4 regions of the Brevibacillus sp. Leaf182 genome follow, and region 1 is predicted to be linked to each of the others. Evidence: riboswitches for the same ligand, from Rfam matches in the RefSeq annotation. Region 1 holds a riboswitch; each other region holds the start of a gene.
The links. A riboswitch is a leader RNA that binds a small molecule or an ion and turns the genes downstream of it on or off. The one in region 1 is predicted to bind S-adenosylmethionine.

Region 1 (5,702 bases):
GGAATTGTGCTTGATTCTGGTGTGGACGGAGAAGGCAGTATGCTTTTAAAGTATCGAGAGATGGATGCAATCATTAGCTTCTCGAAAATTACGACCTCCTATCAACCAGCAGAAATTCAAGGGGAGGACGCTACGATTGTGATCGACCGAATCAACCATCTCAAAGAAGTGGACATTCGTTACAGGGATGGACGAATCGAGCAAGTGACAAGGCCTCAAACCCCGAAGACCATGCATTATGAAATAAGAGAATTTCTACACTTGGCGAGAAGCGGGGGCAGACAGTCTGCAACGAATTCGCATGAAGTATCCAAAATGGCCATGCAGGTCATGGATGAAGCGAGAAGACAGATGGGGATTGTTTTTCCAGCGGATCGAAAAAAACAGTAGGCAAAGGGAGGGCGTTGGGGATGAAAATGTATGATGTAACCGCCACCGTGTACGAAGGAATGACGGTGTATAAAAACAAGCCGGAAAAGCAGCCGAAAATACGTACCGCTACCAATGGCTATGTAACAGAATCGAGAATCGACATGGACCTTCATTCTGGTACTCATGTAGATGCTCCCCTGCACATGGTGAATGCTGGCGATACATTTGAGAGTATTTCCTTGGAGAAGCTAGTGGGCAGTTGCAAGGTTCTCGATCTCACAGCGGTAGAGGACAGGATCACTCGCTCCGACTTAGAGAGCTTCGATCTTGTGCGAGGAGATTTTGTCCTGTTTAAAACGAAAAACTCTTTTGAAGAGGCATTCTCTTTTGAATTCATCTTTCTGTCTGAAGAAGGGGCAGAATATTTAAGTGAGCTGGGTGTGCGGGGCATTGGTACCGATGCACTTGGAATCGAACGCGCCCAGGAAGGACACCCCACACATAAAAAGCTGTTTGCAGCGGGAGTCATTGTCGTGGAAGGATTGCGGCTAGCAGAGGTCCCGCCAGGCGAGTATTTTCTGGTAGCTGCACCACTCAAGCTGATCGGCACGGATGCAGCCCCGGCAAGGGTTCTACTGTTTGAAGGCTTACATAGCGTATAATGGTGAAGCTCACCCGCCTGTGAGGATTAGGCGGGTTCGTTCGTATTGGACAAGAAATGCTTGGCTGAGGATGCATAGTGGTATAATTTGTCTATCCAAACTGAATGAAGAGGAGTGGGAAATACATGCTCAAACGACCAGAGCAGGATGAATACGCTGCATATTTTGATTATTATATTGGACTTGTACCGGAGGGGGATCTGCAAACGATCCTCACACAACAAGGAGAGAGGCAAGTCGCGTTATTTTCGTCACTAGCGCCTGAGCAAATTGATTATCGGTATGCGCCAGGCAAATGGACGGTAAAAGAGGTTTTGGGTCATCTCATCGATGCAGAACGCATCATGAGCTATCGCTTGCTGAGAATCGCGAGAGGAGATCAGACACCCCTCGCTGGTTTTGATGAGAATGCTTTTGTCGAACACGGGTGTTTTCAGCGAAGAGACCTCTCTGATTTAGTGGAAGAGTATAAGGCCGTTCGGGCTTCCACCATCGCGCAGGTTCGCGGAATCTCTCCAGAAGCGTGGTTGCGTACAGGCCTTGCCAACGGAAACAAGCTATCTGCAAGGACGTTGGCCTATGTGATTGCTGGACATGAAGCTCACCACAGAACCATTTTGAAAGATCGGTATCTAGGGTAGGTCTTGTATGGAGAGATTACAGACAATTGATTATGTTTCGCCACTCGGCATCTTGGAAATCAGTGGGACAGAAGACGGGGTATGTTCGATCATGTTCACAGATCGGGACGAACCCATTTTGCGTGAACAAGAAGACAAATGTCTAGAGCCTCTCCTCGTTTGTCGGCAACAGTTGGACGAATATTTTTCCGGCGAGAGACAGTCCTTTTCTGTTCCCCTGTGTATGAAAGGGACAGACTTTCAGAAAACAGTCTGGCACACATTGACCACCCTTCCCTATGCGCACAAGATTACGTACACGGAGCTAGCCGCGTTGATTGGGAAGGAAAATGCGGTGAGGGCTGTCGGGAATGCCAACGGAAAAAATCGGCTGAACATCATCGTACCCTGTCACAGAATTATAGGAGCAAACGGGAGTTTAACAGGCTATTCGGGTGGCTTGTGGCGAAAGGAATGGCTACTGGCCCACGAGCAATGTTCGCAAAACAAGGAAAAATAAGGTAGAATCTGAGAATAGTAGTGAGAAAAGACAATTTCATAGATGGAAACAGGTTCCTTAGGGCGTACCAATTCGCCAAAAGGATAATAGGGAAGCTCGGTGCAATTCCGACACGGTCCCGCCACTGTAAGAGGAGAGTCAGCGTCCAACGAGCCACTGGTCTATCAAAATAGACGGGGAAGGCGACGCTAGACGATGAACCCATAGTCAGGAGACCTGCCTGTTTCGACGACACTGATAGACCTACGGGAGATAGGGAGGTGTTAGAGATGGCTTGCAAAAAACAGCGAGTGGACAAGTGCGTCCCTCCTTTTCTGGCATTTTCTAACGATCGTCACGGTCGAACGGAAAATGCTCTTTTTATTTTGGGCAGGATAAAAGAAAAGGAGGGCGTGCGATGATGCAACTTATGATTTGCCAATGGTGCGGATATGTCGAGGAACAAGAGCTGCCTGAGGAATGCCAGGAGGGCGTGTTTCATTGCACTTGCTGCAGTATGGAAGAGGTAGAAAGTCTGTTCACCCACAATTGAAAGTCTGGCCAAATCAGCTTGCAATCAGAAAAGAAAGAATTTTGTTGACGCTTGCCTTGGAATTTCTTAGAATAAAGCTCAACAGCATAAATGGTTCTTATCCAGAGAGGTGGAGGGTCTGGCCCGATGAAGCCCAGCAACCGTTGCATATTGCGACAAGGTGCCAATTCCTGCGAGACGTTTCGTCTCGATAGATAAGAAGCGGGTTACTCCATTAGTAGATGAACCTTCTTCTTAGCGAAGAAGGTTTTTTTCAATTTCATATTTTCTTTATCCAGAGAGGTGGAGGGACTGGCCCGATGAAGCCCGGCAACCGTCACGCATATTTTGTGACAAGGTGCCAATTCCTGCAGGACATATACGTCCTGGTAGATAAGGAGGAGGAGCAGTAGCTGCTAACAAGCCTTCTTCTTATCGAAGATGGCTTTTCTTTTTATCTAAAATTCGGGGTATGGGGTGGTCAGGATGAGTGCAGAAGTGGTACGCGTGGGATTATTGGGATTGGGGACAGTGGGTGGAGGCGTAATCAAAACAATCCGTTCGCAACAGGAGAAGCTGGCTTCTCGTCTGGGTAAACGAATTGAGATCGTCAAGGCATTGGTGCGTGACTCGGAAAAAGAGCGGGCGGTTCCTATCGACCCGACTTTACTGACAACAGACTTTGAGGATGTATTGAACAGCGATGTGGATATCGTGGTGGAGGTCATGGGCGGTGTAGAACCTACCTATGACTACGTCCGTGCTTTCATCGAAAAGGGATGCCATGTAGTAACTGCCAACAAAGAACTTCTGGCGAAAAAAGGAACAGAGCTAGTCGATTTGGCCAATCAGCATCAAGTGCATCTTGCCTATGAAGCGAGTGTGGCAGGGGGCATCCCGATCTTGAGCGTGCTCCGGCAGTTCCTGCGCACGAACGATATTCAAGGTGTTCGCGGTATTCTCAACGGAACAACGAACTTCATTTTGACGAAAATGGAGGCAGAGCAGCTCTCTTACCAGGAGGTGCTCAAGCAAGCGCAGGAGCTGGGCTATGCGGAAGCAGACCCTCGTTCGGATGTAGAAGGCTTTGATGCCATGTACAAGTTGTATATCTTGGCACAGCTTGTTTACGGAGAATCACTGCCTTTAGCAGATGTTGTTCGCAAAGGAATTGCAGATTTGTCAGCAGGTCACATTCGGATTGCGAGCGAGCTGGGATACCGGATCAAGCTGATCGCGCAGGCCTATCAAGCTGAGAAAGGAATTCGCCTATCTGTTGAACCAACCATGCTTCCGCTGAGCCATCCGTTGGCGCAAATCCACGACGCGTTTAATGCTGTACAGCTATCCGGCAACATCGTGGGAGACTTGTTGTTTACAGGAAGAGGGGCAGGAGAGCTCCCTACAGCGAGTGCTGTCGTCGAGGATTTGGCCTATTTATTGACACAGCCATTCACACCGCATCCTACCTGGAAAGAAAAAACGGCTGCCAAAGCTGGTGTCACGGTGGACTCGGAAGAACACGTCCTGTGTTATATGGAGGGCTCATGTCATACTGCTACGCCAGACCGTGTCTTGCATTTCCTTCAGCAGGCAGGAGTCAACGTGCATAAACTAAAGGTCCAATTCGACTTGGGAGGCGTCTTGCGCGCAGGTTTGATCGTGACAGGAATCAGTGAAGAGCACGAGTCCCTATTGAAAAATGATTTTGGCTTAGAAGTGCGCTGCTTCCCGATTATCGAATCTGCGTAAGAAAAAGGAATCACAAGAAGAGCCGTATTTCTGGTTAGCTAGAAACACGGCTTCTTTTGTCAGGGGGCAGTCTCCACCGCTTTTGCACGCGGCTGTACACGCCCGTCGCTTTGGATGTCAACACTCACAGAAATGGATTCAATCCGTTTTAGCAGGGCAGCGCCGTTGCTTTCATTCATGGGTACAGCTTGTCCCAATTCTGCGTGAAACGGAAGCATCGTCAGCTCACAATCACCACTTTTCGTACAGCTTGCTTGCAGAACCATCGTTTCCCAAGTCTTGGGTTCGTTTGATCGTGTGAAAATGAAATTGCCGAGACTGTACGCAATCCATTTGTCGTTGTATCGTTCAAAGCCTTGAAGGACATGAGGATGACCGCCAACAATCAAATCTGCACCAGCATCGATGTAGGCACGAGACAACTCTTTTTGATGATCGACAGGATAATCGGAGCGTTCCTTGCCCCAGTGTGCAATCACCACGACGAGATCTGCTTGGTTGTTCGCATCTTGGATCGCTTTCACTGCTAGCGTAGGATCATAGGAAGCGGCCATACCTGCCTGGGAATTCCCTGCATACCAGCTCGTTTCGGGAATGACCCTGCTGAAGCCGAGAATCGCGATCTTGATGCCGTTCTTTTCTATCAATACAGGAGAATAGGCACGGCTGGCATCCTTTCCGGCGCCGACGTATGCAATCCGGTTTTTGTCCAAAGCGTCAAAGGTATCCAGCAATCCCGGAACTCCTTGGTCCATGGAGTGATTATTGGCGAGATTCACCACATCAATCCCAGCGTTTTTCATGGCAGGAACAGCAAGTGGCGACGACTTGTAGACATACGCCTTGTTCTGTGCAGCAACACCTGTTTCGGTGATCGGTGTCTCCAAATTGGCAATCGTGATATCATCTTGTAAAAAGAGCGAGCTTACATGCTTGTATGGGTAGTCATAGCTGTTTGCGAGTAACGTTTTCTCTACATTTCCTGACATCATGATGTCACCGACAAAGGTGAGCTGCACTGAAGTCTTTTGGTTCACGGTATTGTCAGGAGCAGGCTGCGTGTTCGGGTTGGTATGTTCTCTATCCATGGCAGTTTGGAATAGGTAGTAGGTTCCGACGACGAAGATGGCCAACACGCTAAAAAGGAGCGTGCTCTTCCCAGCACGTACCCATTTTCTACGTGAGTGCTTGCGCCGAGCCTTTACCCGGCTTGATCTGGTCTCGTTCATTTTTCCCCCTTGTCTTTCTATCCTTACATAAATGAA
Region 2 (5,702 bases), on a different contig from region 1:
TGTTCGCCCGAAATACCTGAGGCTTTGCATTTGCAGGCTTTTCAGCGGGCGCTGCGGTTCCCTCAGTTGGAGGGGTTGTTGTTGATGGCTGCGTACTCGTGGAGCATCCAGCTAACACGCTTCCGGCGACCAGCATCGCGCCAAGAAACAACTTGAGATTTCTTTTCATCTGAAAATTCCACCTTATCTATATTTTCTCATTTCAAACACAATATACTCGACCGGAATTGGGTTGAAAACGGGGTTGTTGTAGATTTAATTTAATTTTATGAAAATTCACTACATTATAAACAAAAGTAAAGCCCAACCAGCTTTTCGGCCAGTTGGACTTTGTTGATCGATCAATTATTTCTACTTTAGAACGCTGGAACAATCGCGCCTTTGTATTCATCTTCAATGAACTTTTTCACTTCAGGTGAGTTCAGTGCTTTTGCCAGCTTTTGAATTGCTTCGGAATCCTTGTTGTCAGGACGAGCTACCAGGAAGTTTGCGTATGGAGTATCTTTATCTTCAATAAACAGCGCGTCTTTGGTAGGAACGAGCTTTGCTTCCAGCGCGTAGTTGGTGTTGATCAACGCCAGATCTACTTCTTCCAGAACGCGTGGCAGCATTGCTGCTTCTACTTCTTTGAACTTCAGGTTTTTCTTGTTCTCAACAACGTCCTTCACAGTACCGCTGATGCCAGCGCCCTCTTTCAGCTTGATCACGCCGTTTTTCTCCAAGAGTGCGAGTGCGCGGCCGCTGTTTGTTGGATCGTTTGGCAGCGCGATTGTTGCGCCATCAGCTAATTCATCCACAGATTTTACTTTTTTGCTGTAAGCGCCGAATGGCTCAATGTGTACAGCCACTACTGGCTCCAGATTCATGTTTTGTCCTTTATTGAAGTCTTCCAGGTAAGGCTTGTGCTGGAAGAAGTTAGCGTCGAGTTGTTTCTCGTTCACTTGAACGTTAGGTTGTACGTAATCGGTGAACTCTTTAATTTCCAGGTTCACGCCTTGTTCTTTCAGTTTTGGTTGAACGAATTTCAAGATTGCTGCATGTGGAACGGGAGAAGCGCCTACCTTCAATGTTACTTCCTGTTGTCCGCCTTGTGCGCCGCCTTCAGCCGGAGCAGGTGCTGTTTCCGTTTTGCCTCCGCAAGCTGCCAAAGAAAATGCCAATACAGTAGAAAGTACAGATACGACTAGCTTTTTCATGAATGATTTCCCCCTTGCATGTATTTAGTCTTATTTTTTGAAAATCTATATGGAAAGATCTATTTGCGGCTGAATTTCAGAACCAGACGGTCCCCCAGCGTTTGTAAGATCTGTACCATCACCAGCAAAATAACAACAGTCACAATCATGACATCGGTTTGGAAACGCTGATAACCGTATCGGATCGCCAAGTCACCCAAACCACCACCGCCAATTACCCCAGACATTGCGGTATAGGAGACCAGCGTAACCGTCGTGATCGTAATACCTGCGATCAGTCCAGATCTAGACTCTGGCAAAAGGACATTCCAGACGATCTGCCAATTGGACGCCCCCATAGATTGTGCGGCCTCAATCACGCCTTTATCAATCTCACGCAGAGAGGTTTCCACCAAGCGTGCGAAAAACGGAGCGGCACCAAATACGAGCGGCGGAATGGCACCCAGTACGCCGAGTGAGGTTCCTACGATCATTTTCGTCACAGGAATCAGCAAAATCATCAAAATGATAAACGGTACCGAGCGCAATACGTTGACAACGAATGATGCGATCGTATAAAAAGTGCGGTTTTGCAGAAGCTGTCCGCGTGAAGTCAAAAACAGAACGATTCCCAATGGCAAACCAATCAGGACGGTAAACAGGGTGGAAAAGCCGAGCATCGTGAGCGTGTCCATCGTACCTACGCCGATTTCAGCCCAATCCACATTCTCGAATGTCCAGTCCATTTATATCACCTCTACTTCCAAGCCACGTTGGCGCAGCGTCTCAATGGTCTTTTGATTCTGTGCAACATCGCCTTCCAGCTCGATCACCAACTGACCATACGGCGTATCTTTCATGCGGGAGATTGTTCCCTGCAAAATGCTGAACACCGTACCGGTCTCTTGCATCGTTTGGAACAGGATCGGCTGGTACGTTTTTTCTCCGAGGAAGGTGACACGAGCAATGGTCCGGTTCCCCGAAGCCTTTTCGTGCTCGACTGCTTCTCTCAGCTCTGTAGAATCTGCTACTTGTTCCACGAATTCCTGTGTCGTTGGATGCTTCGGACGAAGGAATACATCCAGTACGTTACCCGACTCGACGATCTTTCCGCCGTCAATTACGCCGACACGATCACAAATGGAGCGAATGACGTGCATCTCGTGGGTAATCAACACAATGGTCAAGCCCAGCTTGCGGTTGATGTCCAAGAGCAGTGCCAGAATGGAGTTCGTCGTCTGCGGATCGAGAGCCGATGTAGCTTCGTCACAGAGCAGCACTTTTGGATCATTCGCGAGCGCCCGGGCGATCCCGACACGCTGCTTCTGTCCGCCAGACAGTTGGGACGGATATTTGTCCTTATGTGCCTCCAAGCCAACCAGCTTCAGCAGCTCGTTTACTTTCTTCTCAATCTCTGCCTTCGGACGCTTGGCCAGCTTGAGCGGAAAAGCGACATTTTCACCGACTGTCGAAGAAGACAGCAAGTTGAAGTGCTGAAAAATCATGCCGATTGAGCGGCGCTTTTCTTGCAGCTTCCCTTCATCCAGCCTAGTCAAATCGACGCCGTCCACAATAACTTCCCCAGAAGTTGGGCGCTCCAGCAAATTGATGCACCGGATCAACGTACTTTTCCCTGCACCAGAGTGTCCGATAATCCCGTATATTTCTCCTTGCTCTATGGAAAGGTCGATCCCCGTTAATGCTGGGATGGTTTTACCTTGTACTTGATAGCTTTTATGCAAATGACGCAGTTGGATCAACGCATCCACCTCCCGACCACAATCTTGATAAAATATGAAAACCCCTTTTTCAATAAACGAAAAAGGGGCTGCAACGCAATGTATACGTTCGCATCCACCCTTCTCATCTACACAAGATCCAAACAATCCTGTAGGAATTGGCACCGCGACGTTCATTCGAAAATGAACCGGCTGCCGGGCTTCATAGGGCCTGTCCCTCCGCCTCTCTTGATAAGAAAGATATCTACGTATATTATGTTCGTTTTTTCTATTTCATGATGATACAAAACGGATTATATCCTTTTTGAAAATATCACGTCAATAGTAATAGCAGGAAAAAGTTTTTTAATCCATGACGCCGTTGCGGATGATTGTTGACTTTACGTGAAAGCGAAACTTTGCTTCCTTGAACATTTTTCTCCACTCGGCCTGCGTCATGTTTGCCATCCCTCTTCTATTTGCACGATACACCATCCCGAATCCAGCGGGATCGACATCGAGGCCCTGCAATTTACTGACTACTTTCTGCAATTCTTTTTCGATCTCTTTATCCAGTGCATTCTCCATGATTTTCATCAGCTTTGCATTCTCTAGCTTCAGCGGAAGGGTTAATTCCAAAATTCTCGCATGTAATCGTATATCAATATCAAAGACCGGGGGGACACTTGGGTCAGATCAATTTTAGATTTGCTGGAAATGGTGTCAAAGACAAGCTGCACACGGTCTTTTTTACTTCCGCGGCTCTTTGGCTCCTCCCCAAAAATACGAGCAGGAACAGAAGTATCGTAGCTGCCAATGCTGAACTTTCCATGCATGAGCTTGATTAAAAAGGCTTCCTTTGGTGTGATCCACCCTACATAACGCTCCCCTTGAAATAATGCGATACCCTTGATTTGCAGCTCATTTCCCTTTCTTGCAATGTACGGCATGATCGGGTCGATTCCTTTGTCATAATAGGCCCGAAAAAACTCATGCATGGTGGAAGACGGAATTTTTTCCCCTTCAATATTTTGCTCAATCATACGGTATAAATAGATTCCGATATTCCCTTCTTCAGAATAGGGATACGTTAACATATCATATGTTTCGCCTTCAAATAGGCAAAGATAAACCCTGCTGGAAATAGAGGAATCCCGATACAGCGTGTCAACGATACTGCCAAGCCCGCGTTTTGCCAAGTTTTCACTGTAGAGGGCGACACGAATCTGCCCACCCAACACTCTTTTATCTGATTGTAAATTAACCCGATCCCGGATTGATTTGCTGGTCTCCCCCATTGCTGAGAAAATCTGTATCTTTTTTTTTGCCTCTGGATTAATGGAGGGCATGATTGCAGTCCCACGAATGTTTCCATCCTTTAACAAGTCATAGCCGACAGCTGTGGCAAGTCCAGTTTCATCAAAAATCTGCCGATCTCCACAGCCTGTGACTATTATGACACCAGAACACCACAACGCCAAAAACCGTTTGATGAAGGACAACCTCTTTTTCCGCTCATCAAGCATCAGGCACTCTCTCCTTTGCTCTTCGATTTTGCCCGTTGCGTTCGCTGCTTCAGCAAGACCATGACGTACAAAAAATAGGGGTACAGGTACACAACCCATATGCTAATTTTCCCATGCACAGTAAAAAGCCAATTCATCTGCTGTCTGGAAAGCATCGTCAAGGAAGCAAGATAAATCACCGATAAAATCCAATACAATGAACTTCGCAAGTTGAAGCTGAACAAACGCTTGAGCCCTCGCGCCGAGCACCACAAATACAGCATGATATTCGGCAAGATGACGATAAGCCACAGCGAGATAACGACCAGCTCAAATCTTTCCAGAATGGGGAGATACACCATCTTTTGCAGATTGAGTGTCGCCCAGATCGTCCTCATGAGCTGACCTTGGCTAAAAAAGACCAAGGACACGATCATGACCAATAAATAGATAAGATAAGTCACCAGCACCGCCAACTGTGCACTTTTATTTACCCTGTCCTTATTTTGTACATAGGGATAGACGACATAGAGAACCTCGAAACCGACACTGGTCAATGACATGGCCATCATTCCTTTGAAAAGGTTCCCAAAGCTGGTATCCATAATCGGAAACAAATATTCCCATCGTGCGAATTCCAAAGGGAAATATAAATCAAAGACTAGCCATGCCGTTGCTATAATGGAAAAAAACGTATAGCCAGCTATGACTCTTATCCCTCCCACAATGGTGTAGTACGCAAGAAAAAGGATGATTCCTGCCAATATCCACGTAGGTAAATTCGGGAACACCCAGGTTTGGACAACTTCGATGTAGCTGCGAAGAATGATTCCAGCTGTCAATATAAAATAGATTATAAATATGATGCTTACAGCAGTTCCTAGCCACCTTCCAAACACATCATCTTGAATGCCGTAAATATCAGCCGAAGGGTATTTTTGCATAGTCTTGATAATGATCCACAATGTTAGATGCGTAACCAAGCCTGCAAGTATGACCGAAATCCACGCATCATGCCCTGCTTCCTTCGCAATGATTCGTTGAAAGCCCAAGATGCCCATTCCAAGTTGAGCTCCATGCACCAGCAACCCTGCAAGATATGCCGATATTGTATTGCCCTTGCTTACATCGATGTTAATGTTCATAGCAGCCTCGCTTACTCGTCAATGTCTTTCTTCTCTTTGGCATTTCCCCTGTCAAAACGAAGTACTCGTTTTGGTGTAAAAAACTTGAGGCGTTCGGAAAGAGAGGATAATGGAGCGCGAATAAAGCCATCTTTCCAATCGGAATAGCGCACGGGGTAA
Region 3 (5,702 bases), on a different contig from region 1:
AAGACAATATACATAAGGATACAAACAAACACCAACAGGATACAAAAGTATAAAAATAGCTCCAAGTCGGACTCCGTGGGTAACACCGGAATACCATACTTCATTTGCCAATGTACATTCGCGGCGAAGCAGCCTCCGTAAATCAATACGGCAGAAGCAATCGTGAGTCCCCATTTTTTCCAAAAAGGAGGCTTTTGGAAAATGGCGGCAAGAACCCCCACCAAAACAGGAACGCCAAATAAGGGGATGAGCAAGTAATGCATCGAAAACCTCCCGCACTTCATTGTCATTATTTTCTACGAATGATATTCCGAAAAGTCTTCAAAATACATGGAAAACCATTTCAAAAAGGAGAGGGATCAGCAAGTGCAAACCGCTCGTCGCTTATTTCGCCATCGGAACATAATGCCCCTTCTCTCCACCGTACTTTTCCTGCTCCTATTTCAGCCGTTCCCTGCCTATGCCCAGCCTCCCTATGCAAAATGGGGCAGACTCGCGATGCAGGAAACGATGAAGCGATATCCAAACGCTCAAATTGTGGACTACCTGCATGTCGGACGAAAACCAAAAACGCCCACCACGTCGGAAGAGACGTTTAAGCTCTTGCTTCAAGAAGGCAATCGCAGGTGGGCGTTACTCATTCATATTGAATTCGTGAATCAGACAGAAGATGTCGTAAACATCTCCTATGAGGAGACTCACTAGTCAGCGAGCTGTTCCATCTCTTTCATCATGACTTCCATGTCCATGTCAGCTGCCATCCCGTACGCGCGGCGCATGTTTCCCTCTCCATCAACAAGGAACATACGAGCCGTATGAGCATAAGATCCATCTGGCTGCTTCATGACCATCAGACCAAAGTCCTTCGTCACTTTTTCTACAGCCTGAGCGTCCCCGCGCAGGAACTTCCAGCCACTCTGATCTGCCTTGAACTTGGCTGCATACTCCTGCAAGACTTCCGGCGTATCATTATCAGGGTCAAAGGAGATAGAGATAAACTCTACTTTGTCTCCGAACAGTCCCTTTTCCTTCAACTGATCTTGCAGCTTGGCCATGTTGTACGTAGTAGCCGGACAAATATCCGGGCACTTGGTAAACATAAACTCGACCAGCCGTACCTTGCCAGCACTTTGATTAAACGTGTAGGTTGTTCCGTCACTGTTGTCTAAGGTGAAGTCCGCGATGGGCTTCAACACTTCGATCTTCTCTTCTGTCATGTACTTATAACCAAATACTCCGACGATAGCCAAAAGGATAATACCAGCTAACACAGGAAACCAATGTTTTTTTATCGCAGATTCCTGCTGCAATTGTGTTCCTTCACTCACGGGTTGCTTCCTCCCTGCTTGTCCCATGCGAGATGCCTCCTGATTACACTCGGGAGGCATTTCACACTGTTTCTATCTCTTCTTACTGTTCCACTTCACCTGGCCATGCGAGCATGCCGCCAACCATATTCGCCACGTCATATCCTTGTTCACTCAAATACGCTGTAGCATTATGGCTTCTGGCACCACTACGGCAAACCATCACAATCGGAGTGTTCTTATCCAGCTCATCGATACGGTGCGGCAAAAAGCCGAGTGGGATCAGCTTTGCCTCTTTAATGTGACCTGCATTCCACTCATCGACTTCACGTACATCAATGACTTGCAGTTCCTCTTTGGCTTCCAGCTTTTCCAACAGCTCTTGTGGTGTAATTTCCTTTACTCCATGGCTCATCGCTATTTATCCTCCTATATGTACGATCAGATCAGTTGTAACCACCTCCATGATATCACACGCTTTTTTACTTTTCTAACGCGAAGAGCACTTGGCTTCACTATCCATCCATGCTCCCTATTTTCTACCATTATCTCCTATTTCACTGCGGCAGTAGCCACACGGGATGTGAACAGCTTGAGGCAAAAGCGTTACAAATTAATGGCATGAGTGAACACCTTTCATCCCTATATACACAAAAACCTCCCTGATAACTTACGATTATGCGTTGACATCAAGGTTTTATTTTCATACAATTACGACAACAACTTTTTCTCATCAAGAGCGGTGGAGGGACAGGCCCTACGAAACCCGGCAACCAGCAGACTAGCTGCATGGTGCTAATTCCTGCAGAATCCAGTGATTCTGAGAGATGAACACAAGCCCGTGCATGATCGGAGCCTTCTTCTTCTCAGGAGAATGCTCCGTTTTTTTATTAGCCGATTTCCCATAGTAAAAGGAGAGATGGACATGTCCGATCAACAACAATGGAAGCCAGAAACACTTGCGGTCCACGGTGGGCAGGAGGTTGACCCTGTAACAGGCTCACGTGCTGTTCCGATCTATCAGACGACCTCCTATGTTTTCCGCGATACGGAGCATGCAGCCAATCTGTTTGGCCTAAAAGAGTTTGGGAACATCTATACACGTATCATGAATCCGACCCAGGATGTGTTTGAGAAGCGTGTTGCCCTGCTCGAAGGTGGAGTTGGTGCACTCGCGACTGCATCTGGGCAAGCTGCCATTACATTCGCCATCTTAAATATTGCGCATGCAGGAGACGAGATCGTCGCTTCCAGCAGCCTCTACGGCGGTACCTACAATCTGTTCGCCCACACGCTTCCCCGCCTCGGTATCAAGGTTCATTTTGCTGATCAATCCAATCCGGAAAATTTCCGTGCCTATATCAATGAAAAGACAAAAGCTGTGTTTTGCGAAACGATCGGCAATCCGCGCATTGATGTCGCTGATATCGAGGCCATCGCCCATATTGCCCACGAAAATGGTGTTCCTTTGATCGTGGACAATACCTTCGCGACTCCAATTTTATGCCGTCCTTTTGAGCACGGGGCCGATATTGTCGTGCACTCCACTACCAAATTCATCGGCGGACACGGAACAGCAATAGGCGGTATCATCGTAGACTCTGGAAAATTCGACTGGAACAACGGAAAATTCCCAGGTCTGACTACACCAGACCCAAGCTACCATGGTGTTGTCTATACAGAGGCAGTCGGTCCACTCGCCTATATTATCAAGGCACGCGTCCAGCTCCAGCGCGATATTGGAGCGGCTGTCGCCCCAATCAATTCCTTCTTGTTCCTGCAAGGATTAGAAACCCTGCATCTGCGCATCGAGCGGCATAGCCAGAACGCCTTGGCAGTAGCCCAATTCCTCGCCAATCACTCTGCCGTGGAGTGGGTGAGTTATCCGGGGCTGGAGTCTGACTCCCAGCATGAATTGGCACAAAAGTATTTACCAAAAGGTGCTGGTGCGATCCTGACCTTTGGAATTCGCGGTGGCGTTGAGGCAGGAAAAACATTGATCGAATCAGTGAAGCTGTTCTCCCATCTCGCAAATGTCGGGGACTCCAAGTCACTCATCATTCATCCAGCCAGCACAACACATCAGCAGATGACAGAAGAAGAGCAGGTAGCAGCCGGAGTGACCCCGGGACTTATTCGCCTCTCAGTCGGCACAGAATCGATCGACGATATCCTCTCTGATCTGGAGCAAGCACTACAGCGTGCGTTTCAATTATCTACGGTAGGTTAACCATACTTTTTGAAGAAAGAAGAATCATGATCTCTTTGGATAGAGATTTGTGATTCTTCTTTTCCTTTTCTACTTCCATTCGAAAAATGTTGAATTTCACATTCGTTATTTATAAAATACATAATCATGTACAAATTTTGGAAGGATGATCACATGAAGATTTTGAACATTGGCAGTGAACGAACGACCTATCGGGTTGAGCTCTCGTATTCTCCTTTATTCGAAGCTGCCTTGGGAATCGCTGCCGCTACCTACGATCAATTGCATCACACGATGGAACACCCTCCTGCCTACTGGCGTCAACTGTTGGACGAGCTATCACCCTCTGTACAGCAAGAGGTCGACTATGCGAAGGAACACAACACATGGAAGACACTTTTGCAACTGCTCGATCTTTGCCCTTTCGCTGATCTGGATTCCTTTCTCTCGTACGTCAGAGAGCTCTCAACAGAACAGCTCCGATACGAGGCCCTCCCTTATCTAGGTGAAAATATGCAGGAAGCACGGCGAAAGGCTGCACAAGGAAACAAGGAGGAATGCGCCGCTTTACAGGAAGCTTGTCGTGCGCATCTCTTTTTTGAATCGTATATCGGACATATTACTTCCGTTGATGCAGAAGAGCTGCGGAGTCATATTCTCCGATTGATGGAAGGCTGGTATACCACGCATATCAAGCCGCGTGAGGAAGAGATCGTTCGTATGCTAGAACGGGATTGGTCGCAAAAGCAAAGCAAACTAGGAAAGCTCAACCCGGAAGCCTTGGTGGAGTATGCGACGGGATCGAGCTACCTCCCAGAACCTGCGGTGACACGCGTATTGCTGATTCCACAAGCGATTTATCGCCCGTGGACCGTACAGGCCGATGCTGTCGGGACGAAAATTTTTTATTACCCTGTTGCCGACGAAAATTTGCATGATGCTGTAGATCCTAATCAGCCACCACCTTCACTGGTGCAAGCCTTAAAAGCACTCGGAGATGAGCACAGACTGCGCATGGTCAAAATGCTGGCGGAAAAGGACCTGAGCCTGCAAGAGATAACAGATCAACTCTCCATGGCGAAATCGACAGTGCACCATCACCTGTCCATGCTGCGGTCTGCCCATCTCGTTGAAACAGCAGGCTCCCGTTACAGACTCCGCCGTCATACCCTGGACAAGCTTCCCCTGATGTGGGATGAATTCCTAGACAGGAGCACCCCATGAACCAAACCGCGGTCCAAGCCTCTGTCTGGCAGCAGCGTTCTTATCGTTGGATTCTTTTCGGTCAGCTCATTTCAGAACTCGGCGCCTCACTCGGTACCCTCGCCAATAGCTGGTTAATCTATCAGGCAACAGGCTCACAAGGTGCGGTCGGACAGATGTGGCTGCTGTATTTCTTGCCGTCGCTCGCTATTCAGTTGGTAGCCGGACCGTACATCGACCGATTCGACAAGAAGCGTGTCATGATTTTTTCTCAATGGATGCGAGCTGCTGCGTTTTGTTTGTCCTTTGCGGTCATTACTTCCGGGACAGAATCGCTCTGGCCACTGTATTTCACAGCCTTGATCAACGGTCTCGTTCAACCGCTGTATGTGCCAGCCAGCCAGTCGCTCCTCCCTGCTCTGGTCAAAAGAGAGCAGCTCCTCCAGGCCAATGCTTATTTGGATAGTGTCCTGCGAGTTGCCTTGATCACAGGTCCTCCTTTGGCTGGGATTCTCGTGGCGAGTATCGGCGGTGAGTCCGTACTCGCATTGGTCGCGATCAGCTATGCACTCAGTGGTCTCTTTCTGGTTCTTTGTCCAATCGCCCCAGCGGATACCGCCAACAAGAAGCAATCGTGGTTCGTTATGTTTAAGGCTGGTCTTGCGATTTTTTGGCAGAAGCCCCTTTTGCTCTGGCTTGGCCTGTACTCGGCTCTCGTCCAATTTGCTGTCGGAGTCACACTCGTACTAAACCTGCCTTTTATAGCCGGCGAGCTGCAAGGCACCTCGTTTCATGTAGGCTTGTTTTTGGCTGGTTATCCGTTGGGCTATTTCTTCGGCTCCTTGCTCGTGCCACGCTTACATAGCAGCCTTGGACAGCCCCTGATTATGTTGGGATCACTGGTATTAGGTGGCCTAAGCTTTGTTGCCCTAGGCTTTACCCATGACCTCTGGCTTGCAATCACCATCGAACTACTGGCTGGT
Region 4 (5,702 bases), on a different contig from region 1:
ATTCCGTAGGGATTGATCATGTCACAGGTTTTATCGACAGCGGCAAGCTACTGGAAGGCGAAGTGTCTGCACTCGAGACAATCAAAGAGGTAACACCGTTGGAGATTGCCGAACAGGTGAAAAAGGGAGAGGTTCACGTAGTAGATGTACGTAATCTCTCTGAGTGGAAGGAAGGACACATTCCAGATGCACAGCACATCATGCTCGGTACGCTCGCTATGCGGCTGGAGGAAATTCCTCACGATAAGCCGCTTCTCGTACAGTGCCGTTCCGGTGCTCGTTCCGCTATTGGAGCAAGCATTCTTCAGGCAAATGGATTCAAGGATGTCATGAATTTGAGCGGCGGAATCTTGAGATGGCAAATAGATGGCTTGGCAGTTGTAGAACGAGGATAAAACGAAGTGAGGTGTTGCAAAGGGTGAGCGTATGACTATCGACCTTGTGATCACACTGTTTGTTATCGGTTTCGCGGGATCATTTATCTCTGGTCTCGTCGGAATCGGGGGCTCCATCATCAAGTATCCGATGCTTCTGTACATTCCGCCCGCCTTTGGATTCGTTGCTTACACAGCTCACGAGGTATCCGGAATAAGTGCAGTCCAAGTATTTTTTGCCACCCTAGCTGCTGTTTGGACTCTGCGCAAAGATAAGCTTATTCATTACCAACTCGTACTGTATATGGGAAGTTCAATTATTGTCGGGAGCTTGCTTGGGGGATATGGAGGAAAATATCTTTCGGCAGAAGCCATCAATATCGTTTACGCCATCCTGGCTACCCTTGCTGTAATCTTGATGTTCCTGCCAAAAAAGCGAGTGGACGAGCGAGAACAGACAGAGGTTCTCTTTCATAAACCTACAGCCGTATTATCCGCTTTGATTGTCGGAGGCGCCTCAGGAATTGTCGGAGCTGCTGGCGCTTTTATTTTGGTTCCCATCATGTTGATCATCCTTAAGATCCCGACAAGGGTTACAATAGCTTCATCTCTTGCCATTACCTTTCTTTCTTCCATCGGTTCGACGGTAGGGAAAGGGATGGCGGGGGACATATTGCTGTGGCCATCCGTGATCATGGTAATCGCCAGTATCATGGCAGCGCCACTGGGTACGATGGTCAGCAAACGTTTGGACACACGGATTCTCCAAACCATTCTTGCCTTGTTGATCCTAGCCACCACGATTAAGATTTGGGCTGACATCCTCCTATTCAAACGTGTGTGAAGATTTACTTTTTTCATAAATAAAATAAAGAAAAATCAATTGTCATTGAACAGCATTGACATATCCGAGTAAAATGATAAGATAAAAAAGAATTTTACGATGAAACAAAATTTCATAGAACATTCTTATCGAGAGTGGTGGAGGGACTGGCCCGATGAAACCCGGCAACCTTGGTCTAATTGACCTTACGGTGCTAATTCCTGCGGAGTAATTCTGCGAGATGAGAAGGTGGGAACCGTGCAATTACCCCTCTTCTTTTCGGAGAGGGGTTTTCTGTATTTATAATTCGTAGTATTCACATCTATTTACTTACTATTATACAAAGGAGGAAACAATGTGCTTCATTATGCGGTCAAGCGTGGCTTTCTTATGATCGTTACGCTGTGGATTATTGTCACGGTGACGTTTGTGACCATGCACCTGATTCCGGGTGACCCGTTCGCGTCTGACGCCAAAATGCTTCCAGAAGAAGTGGTAAAGAACATGCGGGCGGAGTACAACCTGGATCAGCCAATCACGGTACAGTACCTGCTCTATCTGAAAGGTTTACTACAGTTTGACTTGGGGCCATCTATCCAGTCCAAGACGAGGGATGTGAACACGTTGATTGCAGAGGGATTTCCCGCCTCGGCTGTTCTGGGACTCCAGTCGTTTATTGTCGCGCTGGCAGGTGGAATCACACTCGGAATCGTAGCGGCACTCTATCACAATCGAACGCTGGATTTCTTATCTATGTTTGCAGCCATCATCGGGATCTCTGTCCCCAGTTTTATTCTGGCGCCACTGTTGATTAAGTACTTGGCGGTCAAATGGGAGCTTCTTCCTGTTGCTGCGTGGGGGAGCTGGGAACACTCGATTCTTCCAACGCTTGCGCTCGCTATCGGTCCGCTTGCCATTATCGCTCGTTTCGTACGAGCCAGCATGCTTGAGGTTTGGCAACAGGAATACATAAGTACGGCGGAGGCGAAAGGGCTTGGCACCTTTTCCATTGTCATTAGACACGGGATGCGCAATGCCATACTGCCGGTTCTTACCTTTATCGGACCACTGTTTGCCAACCTGATGACCGGAACCTTTGTGGTGGAAAAGATTTTCGCCATTCCCGGGCTCGGCAAATACTTCGTGGAAAGCATTTTTAACCGCGATTACCCCGTTATTTTGGGGACGACCGTGTTTTACAGCTTTGTGCTCATTTTTACTTTGTACATCATCGACCTGCTGTATCGGGTGATTGACCCGCGCATCAGATTGACGAGTGGAGGGAAGTAACGACATGGCCAATCAGGCAACACAGCTAGACTCCCTGTTTCGACCAGTAGACCGAAACCGACTATCCGAAGGAATTCGCGAACGTCCCAGCCTAGGGTACTGGCAGGAGGTATTGCAGCGAGTATTCCACAACAAGCTGGCCATGCTCGGGTTTTTCCTGCTCGCAGCAGTGGTGACTCTCTCGATCATCGGACCGATGCTCGTACCCCATAGCCCGCATGAACAGTCATTGACGAAGGGTAATCTGCCACTGTCGGGCGAGCACTGGTTTGGAACGGATGACTTGGGTCGGGACATGTGGGCACGTACCTGGGTAGGTGGTCAAATCTCTTTGTTTATTGGTGTGGCGGCAGCTGCCATTGACCTAGTGATCGGCGTAATCATCGGCGGGATATCTGGTTACATGGCAGGGAGGAACAAGCTGGGAGATCGTGTGGACAACATCCTGATGCGGTTAGCTGAAATTCTATACAGCATTCCGTATCTGCTAGTGGTAATCCTGCTGATGGTGGTTCTGGAGCCTGGTCTCACAACGATCATTATTGCCCTTTCACTAACCGGCTGGGTCGGCATGGCGCGCCTGGTCAGAGGGCAAATCATGCAGATCAAGCGTCAGGAGTTTGTACTGGCGGCAGAAAAGCTGGGTACCTCGCATGCCAAAATCATCAGGAAGCATCTGCTGCCGAATACGATCGGCGTCATCATCGTCAACCTGACTTTTACGATCCCGCACGCGATTTTCGCCGAATCGTTTCTCAGCTTTCTTGGGCTGGGTGTACAGGCGCCAACCGCTAGCTGGGGAACCATGGCTAACGACGCGCTGGCGGTTATGCTGAGCGGACAGTGGTGGCGGCTGTTTTTTCCGGGATTCATGATTTCGCTTACCATGTTCGCGTGCAATGCACTCGGGGACGGTTTGCAGGACGCACTGGACCCGCGGATCAGGAAATGAGGAGGAGTACATCGTGAAACCATTGTTGGAAGTAGATCAGCTACGCGTCTCCTTTCGCACGTACGGTGGAGAGGTGCAGGCAGTAAGAGGGGTTTCCTTTTCTGTGAAGGAAGGAGAGACGCTGGCGATTGTCGGGGAAAGCGGATGCGGAAAAAGTGTGACTGCTCGGGCATTGATGGGGATGATTCCGCCGCGATCCGGTCAGGTAAAAGGTGGCAGCATTCGGTTTCGCGGGCGTGAACTGACTGGGCTGACGAAGCTGGAATGGCAGCAGGTTCGCGGCTCGCAGATCGGCATGATTTTCCAAGACCCGATGACTTCGCTGAACCCCACGATGAAAATCGGTTTACAGATTGCGGAAGGGCTGATCAAACATCGAAAGCAGACGAAGTCGCAAGCAAAGGAAGAGACACTGAAACTGCTAGAGAGAGTGGGCATTCCGGAAGCGGCGAGGCGTTTTGAACAATATCCGCACGAGCTAAGCGGAGGCATGCGGCAGCGTGTTGGAATCGCTATGGCGCTTGCTTGCCAACCGCAGTTGGTTGTCGCCGACGAACCGACGACAGCGCTCGACGTGACCATTCAGGCACAGATTCTTCGTCTGATGAGGGAGTTGCAGGAGCAGTTAAACACGTCGATCATTTTGATCACCCACGATCTGGGCGTTGTTGCAGAGGTGGCCGATCATGTAGCGGTCATGTACGCAGGCGTAGTGGTGGAGAGCGGCCCTGTGGGAGAGATCTTTGACAATCCGCGCCACCCATATACACAAGGACTGTTGCAGTCTGTGCCACGCCTCGATACAGGCAAAAAAGAGCGGCTGCTCCCCATCGAAGGGACACCGCCGGATCTTTTTCGTCCGCCTGCTGGTTGCCCGTTCGCTGCACGTTGTCGGTTTGCCATGGAAATTTGCCTGGAGCATATGCCGCAATCGAATTCGTTTATCAATCAGCATGAGGCGAGCTGCTGGCTGAACGACCCGCGTGCCCGGGGAGCAGAAGCGTGGATGGGGAGGGAGACACATGGTTGACAACATAATAGGGGTGGAGAATCTCGCTAAATCGTTTGAGATTGGCGGAGGCCAACGGGTTAGAGCTGTTGACCGCGTCTCTTTTGAAATCAGGCGAGGGGAGACGCTCGGAATCGTTGGGGAAAGCGGCTGCGGCAAGTCTACGCTGGGCAGGACGATCGTGGGCCTTTACCCGGCTAGTGCGGGGCGCATCCTGTTTCAAGGTAAAGACATTGCCAGGATGGACAGACGTGAGCGACGGGACGCAAATCGCCACATGCAGCTGATCTTCCAAGATCCGCAGGCCTCACTCAATCCGCGTTTACGAGTGGGTGACATCATTGCCGAGGGAATTGATTCCTATGGATTGGCAAAAGGAAAAGAGCGAGAAGAACGCATCTATCGGCTGCTGGAGCTAGTAGGATTGCACCCAAGCCACGCAAAACGCTTTCCGCATGAATTTAGCGGCGGACAACGACAACGTATCGGCATCGCCCGCGCGCTTGCGGTGGAGCCCAGCTTTATCGTGGCAGACGAGTCCATCTCCGCACTGGATGTGTCTATCCAGGCGCAAATCGTCAACCTTTTAGCGGATCTTCAGGCAGAACGGTTCATCACGTATCTGTTTATCGCCCATGACCTGTCGATGGTGAAGTACATCAGCGACCGGATTGGCGTGATGTACCTGGGGCAAATGATGGAGCTGGCACCGAGCGAGGAGTTGTTTGCCACGCCGCTACATCCGTACACGCAGGCCTTGATTTCGGCTATGCCCGTCTCCCATCCAGCCCAGCGCGAAGAGCGGGAGCAGATTGTACTGAATGGAGAACCGCCCAGCCCGATTCATCCGCCAAGTGGTTGCCCGTTTCGCACCAGATGTCCGGTTGCCCAAGGCGTTTGTACCGAAACAGCGCCGGATTGGAAGGAGGTGAGGCACGGACACTGGATCGCTTGCCATCTTGTACAGTAGATAGAGGAGAACAAGGAGGAAATCATCATGAAAAAGGGATTGCTTGCTTTTACCGCATTACTGGCGCTCGCTGTACCTGCGCTTTCTGCGTGCGGCAGCGATAAACCGGCTGCGTCTTCCGATCAACAGACGGGAGCAGCCGTCAAACAAGTCATGACCGCTAACCTGCGTGGCGAACCGTACACATTAGACCCGGCTTTCGCTTCCGATACCACCTCGTACTGGGTGATTGATCATCTGTATGAAGGATTGTATCGATACAGTCAGAATGGAGACATCAGCGA

Region 2: it holds a riboswitch for S-adenosylmethionine, as region 1 does, so the genes downstream of both, ASG16_RS02380 (methionine ABC transporter ATP-binding protein) here and ASG16_RS22250 (homoserine dehydrogenase family protein) in region 1, are expected to answer to the same signal.
Region 3: it holds a riboswitch for S-adenosylmethionine, as region 1 does, so the genes downstream of both, ASG16_RS02465 (homocysteine synthase) here and ASG16_RS22250 (homoserine dehydrogenase family protein) in region 1, are expected to answer to the same signal.
Region 4: it holds a riboswitch for S-adenosylmethionine, as region 1 does, so the genes downstream of both, ASG16_RS27460 (ABC transporter permease) here and ASG16_RS22250 (homoserine dehydrogenase family protein) in region 1, are expected to answer to the same signal.

Annotation. Positions count from the first base shown of each region.
Region 1 is NZ_LMPN02000031.1:165,385-171,086, forward strand. It holds gene ASG16_RS22230 (Gfo/Idh/MocA family protein) at 1-390, shown strand, start outside; gene ASG16_RS22235 (cyclase family protein) at 411-1,034, shown strand; gene ASG16_RS22240 (DinB family protein) at 1,160-1,675, shown strand; gene ASG16_RS22245 (methylated-DNA--[protein]-cysteine S-methyltransferase) at 1,683-2,174, shown strand; cobalamin riboswitch at 2,208-2,412, shown strand; gene ASG16_RS31565 (hypothetical protein) at 2,572-2,706, shown strand; SAM riboswitch class I at 2,801-2,907, shown strand; SAM riboswitch class I at 2,974-3,085, shown strand; gene ASG16_RS22250 (homoserine dehydrogenase family protein) at 3,172-4,437, shown strand; gene ASG16_RS22255 (CapA family protein) at 4,497-5,666, opposite strand.
Region 2 is NZ_LMPN02000014.1:59,650-65,351, forward strand. It holds gene ASG16_RS02365 (peptide ABC transporter substrate-binding protein) at 1-169, opposite strand, end outside; gene ASG16_RS02370 (MetQ/NlpA family ABC transporter substrate-binding protein) at 357-1,196, opposite strand; gene ASG16_RS02375 (methionine ABC transporter permease) at 1,256-1,921, opposite strand; gene ASG16_RS02380 (methionine ABC transporter ATP-binding protein) at 1,922-2,935, opposite strand; SAM riboswitch class I at 3,036-3,152, opposite strand; gene ASG16_RS31475 (Ger(x)C family spore germination C-terminal domain-containing protein) at 3,260-3,532, opposite strand; gene ASG16_RS02385 (Ger(x)C family spore germination protein) at 3,523-4,419, opposite strand; gene ASG16_RS02390 (GerAB/ArcD/ProY family transporter) at 4,419-5,543, opposite strand; gene ASG16_RS02395 (spore germination protein) at 5,555-5,702, opposite strand, start outside.
Region 3 is NZ_LMPN02000014.1:77,257-82,958, forward strand. It holds gene ASG16_RS02445 (hypothetical protein) at 1-263, opposite strand, end outside; gene ASG16_RS02450 (YqzG/YhdC family protein) at 367-705, shown strand; gene ASG16_RS02455 (SCO family protein) at 702-1,328, opposite strand; gene ASG16_RS02460 (rhodanese-like domain-containing protein) at 1,411-1,722, opposite strand; SAM riboswitch class I at 2,035-2,141, shown strand; gene ASG16_RS02465 (homocysteine synthase) at 2,233-3,537, shown strand; gene ASG16_RS02470 (ArsR/SmtB family transcription factor) at 3,691-4,740, shown strand; gene ASG16_RS02475 (MFS transporter) at 4,737-5,702, shown strand, end outside.
Region 4 is NZ_LMPN02000036.1:238,639-244,340, forward strand. It holds gene ASG16_RS27450 (MBL fold metallo-hydrolase) at 1-395, shown strand, start outside; gene ASG16_RS27455 (sulfite exporter TauE/SafE family protein) at 427-1,218, shown strand; SAM riboswitch class I at 1,341-1,445, shown strand; gene ASG16_RS27460 (ABC transporter permease) at 1,555-2,487, shown strand; gene ASG16_RS27465 (ABC transporter permease) at 2,492-3,439, shown strand; gene ASG16_RS27470 (ABC transporter ATP-binding protein) at 3,453-4,469, shown strand; gene ASG16_RS27475 (ABC transporter ATP-binding protein) at 4,462-5,418, shown strand; gene ASG16_RS27480 (peptide ABC transporter substrate-binding protein) at 5,446-5,702, shown strand, end outside.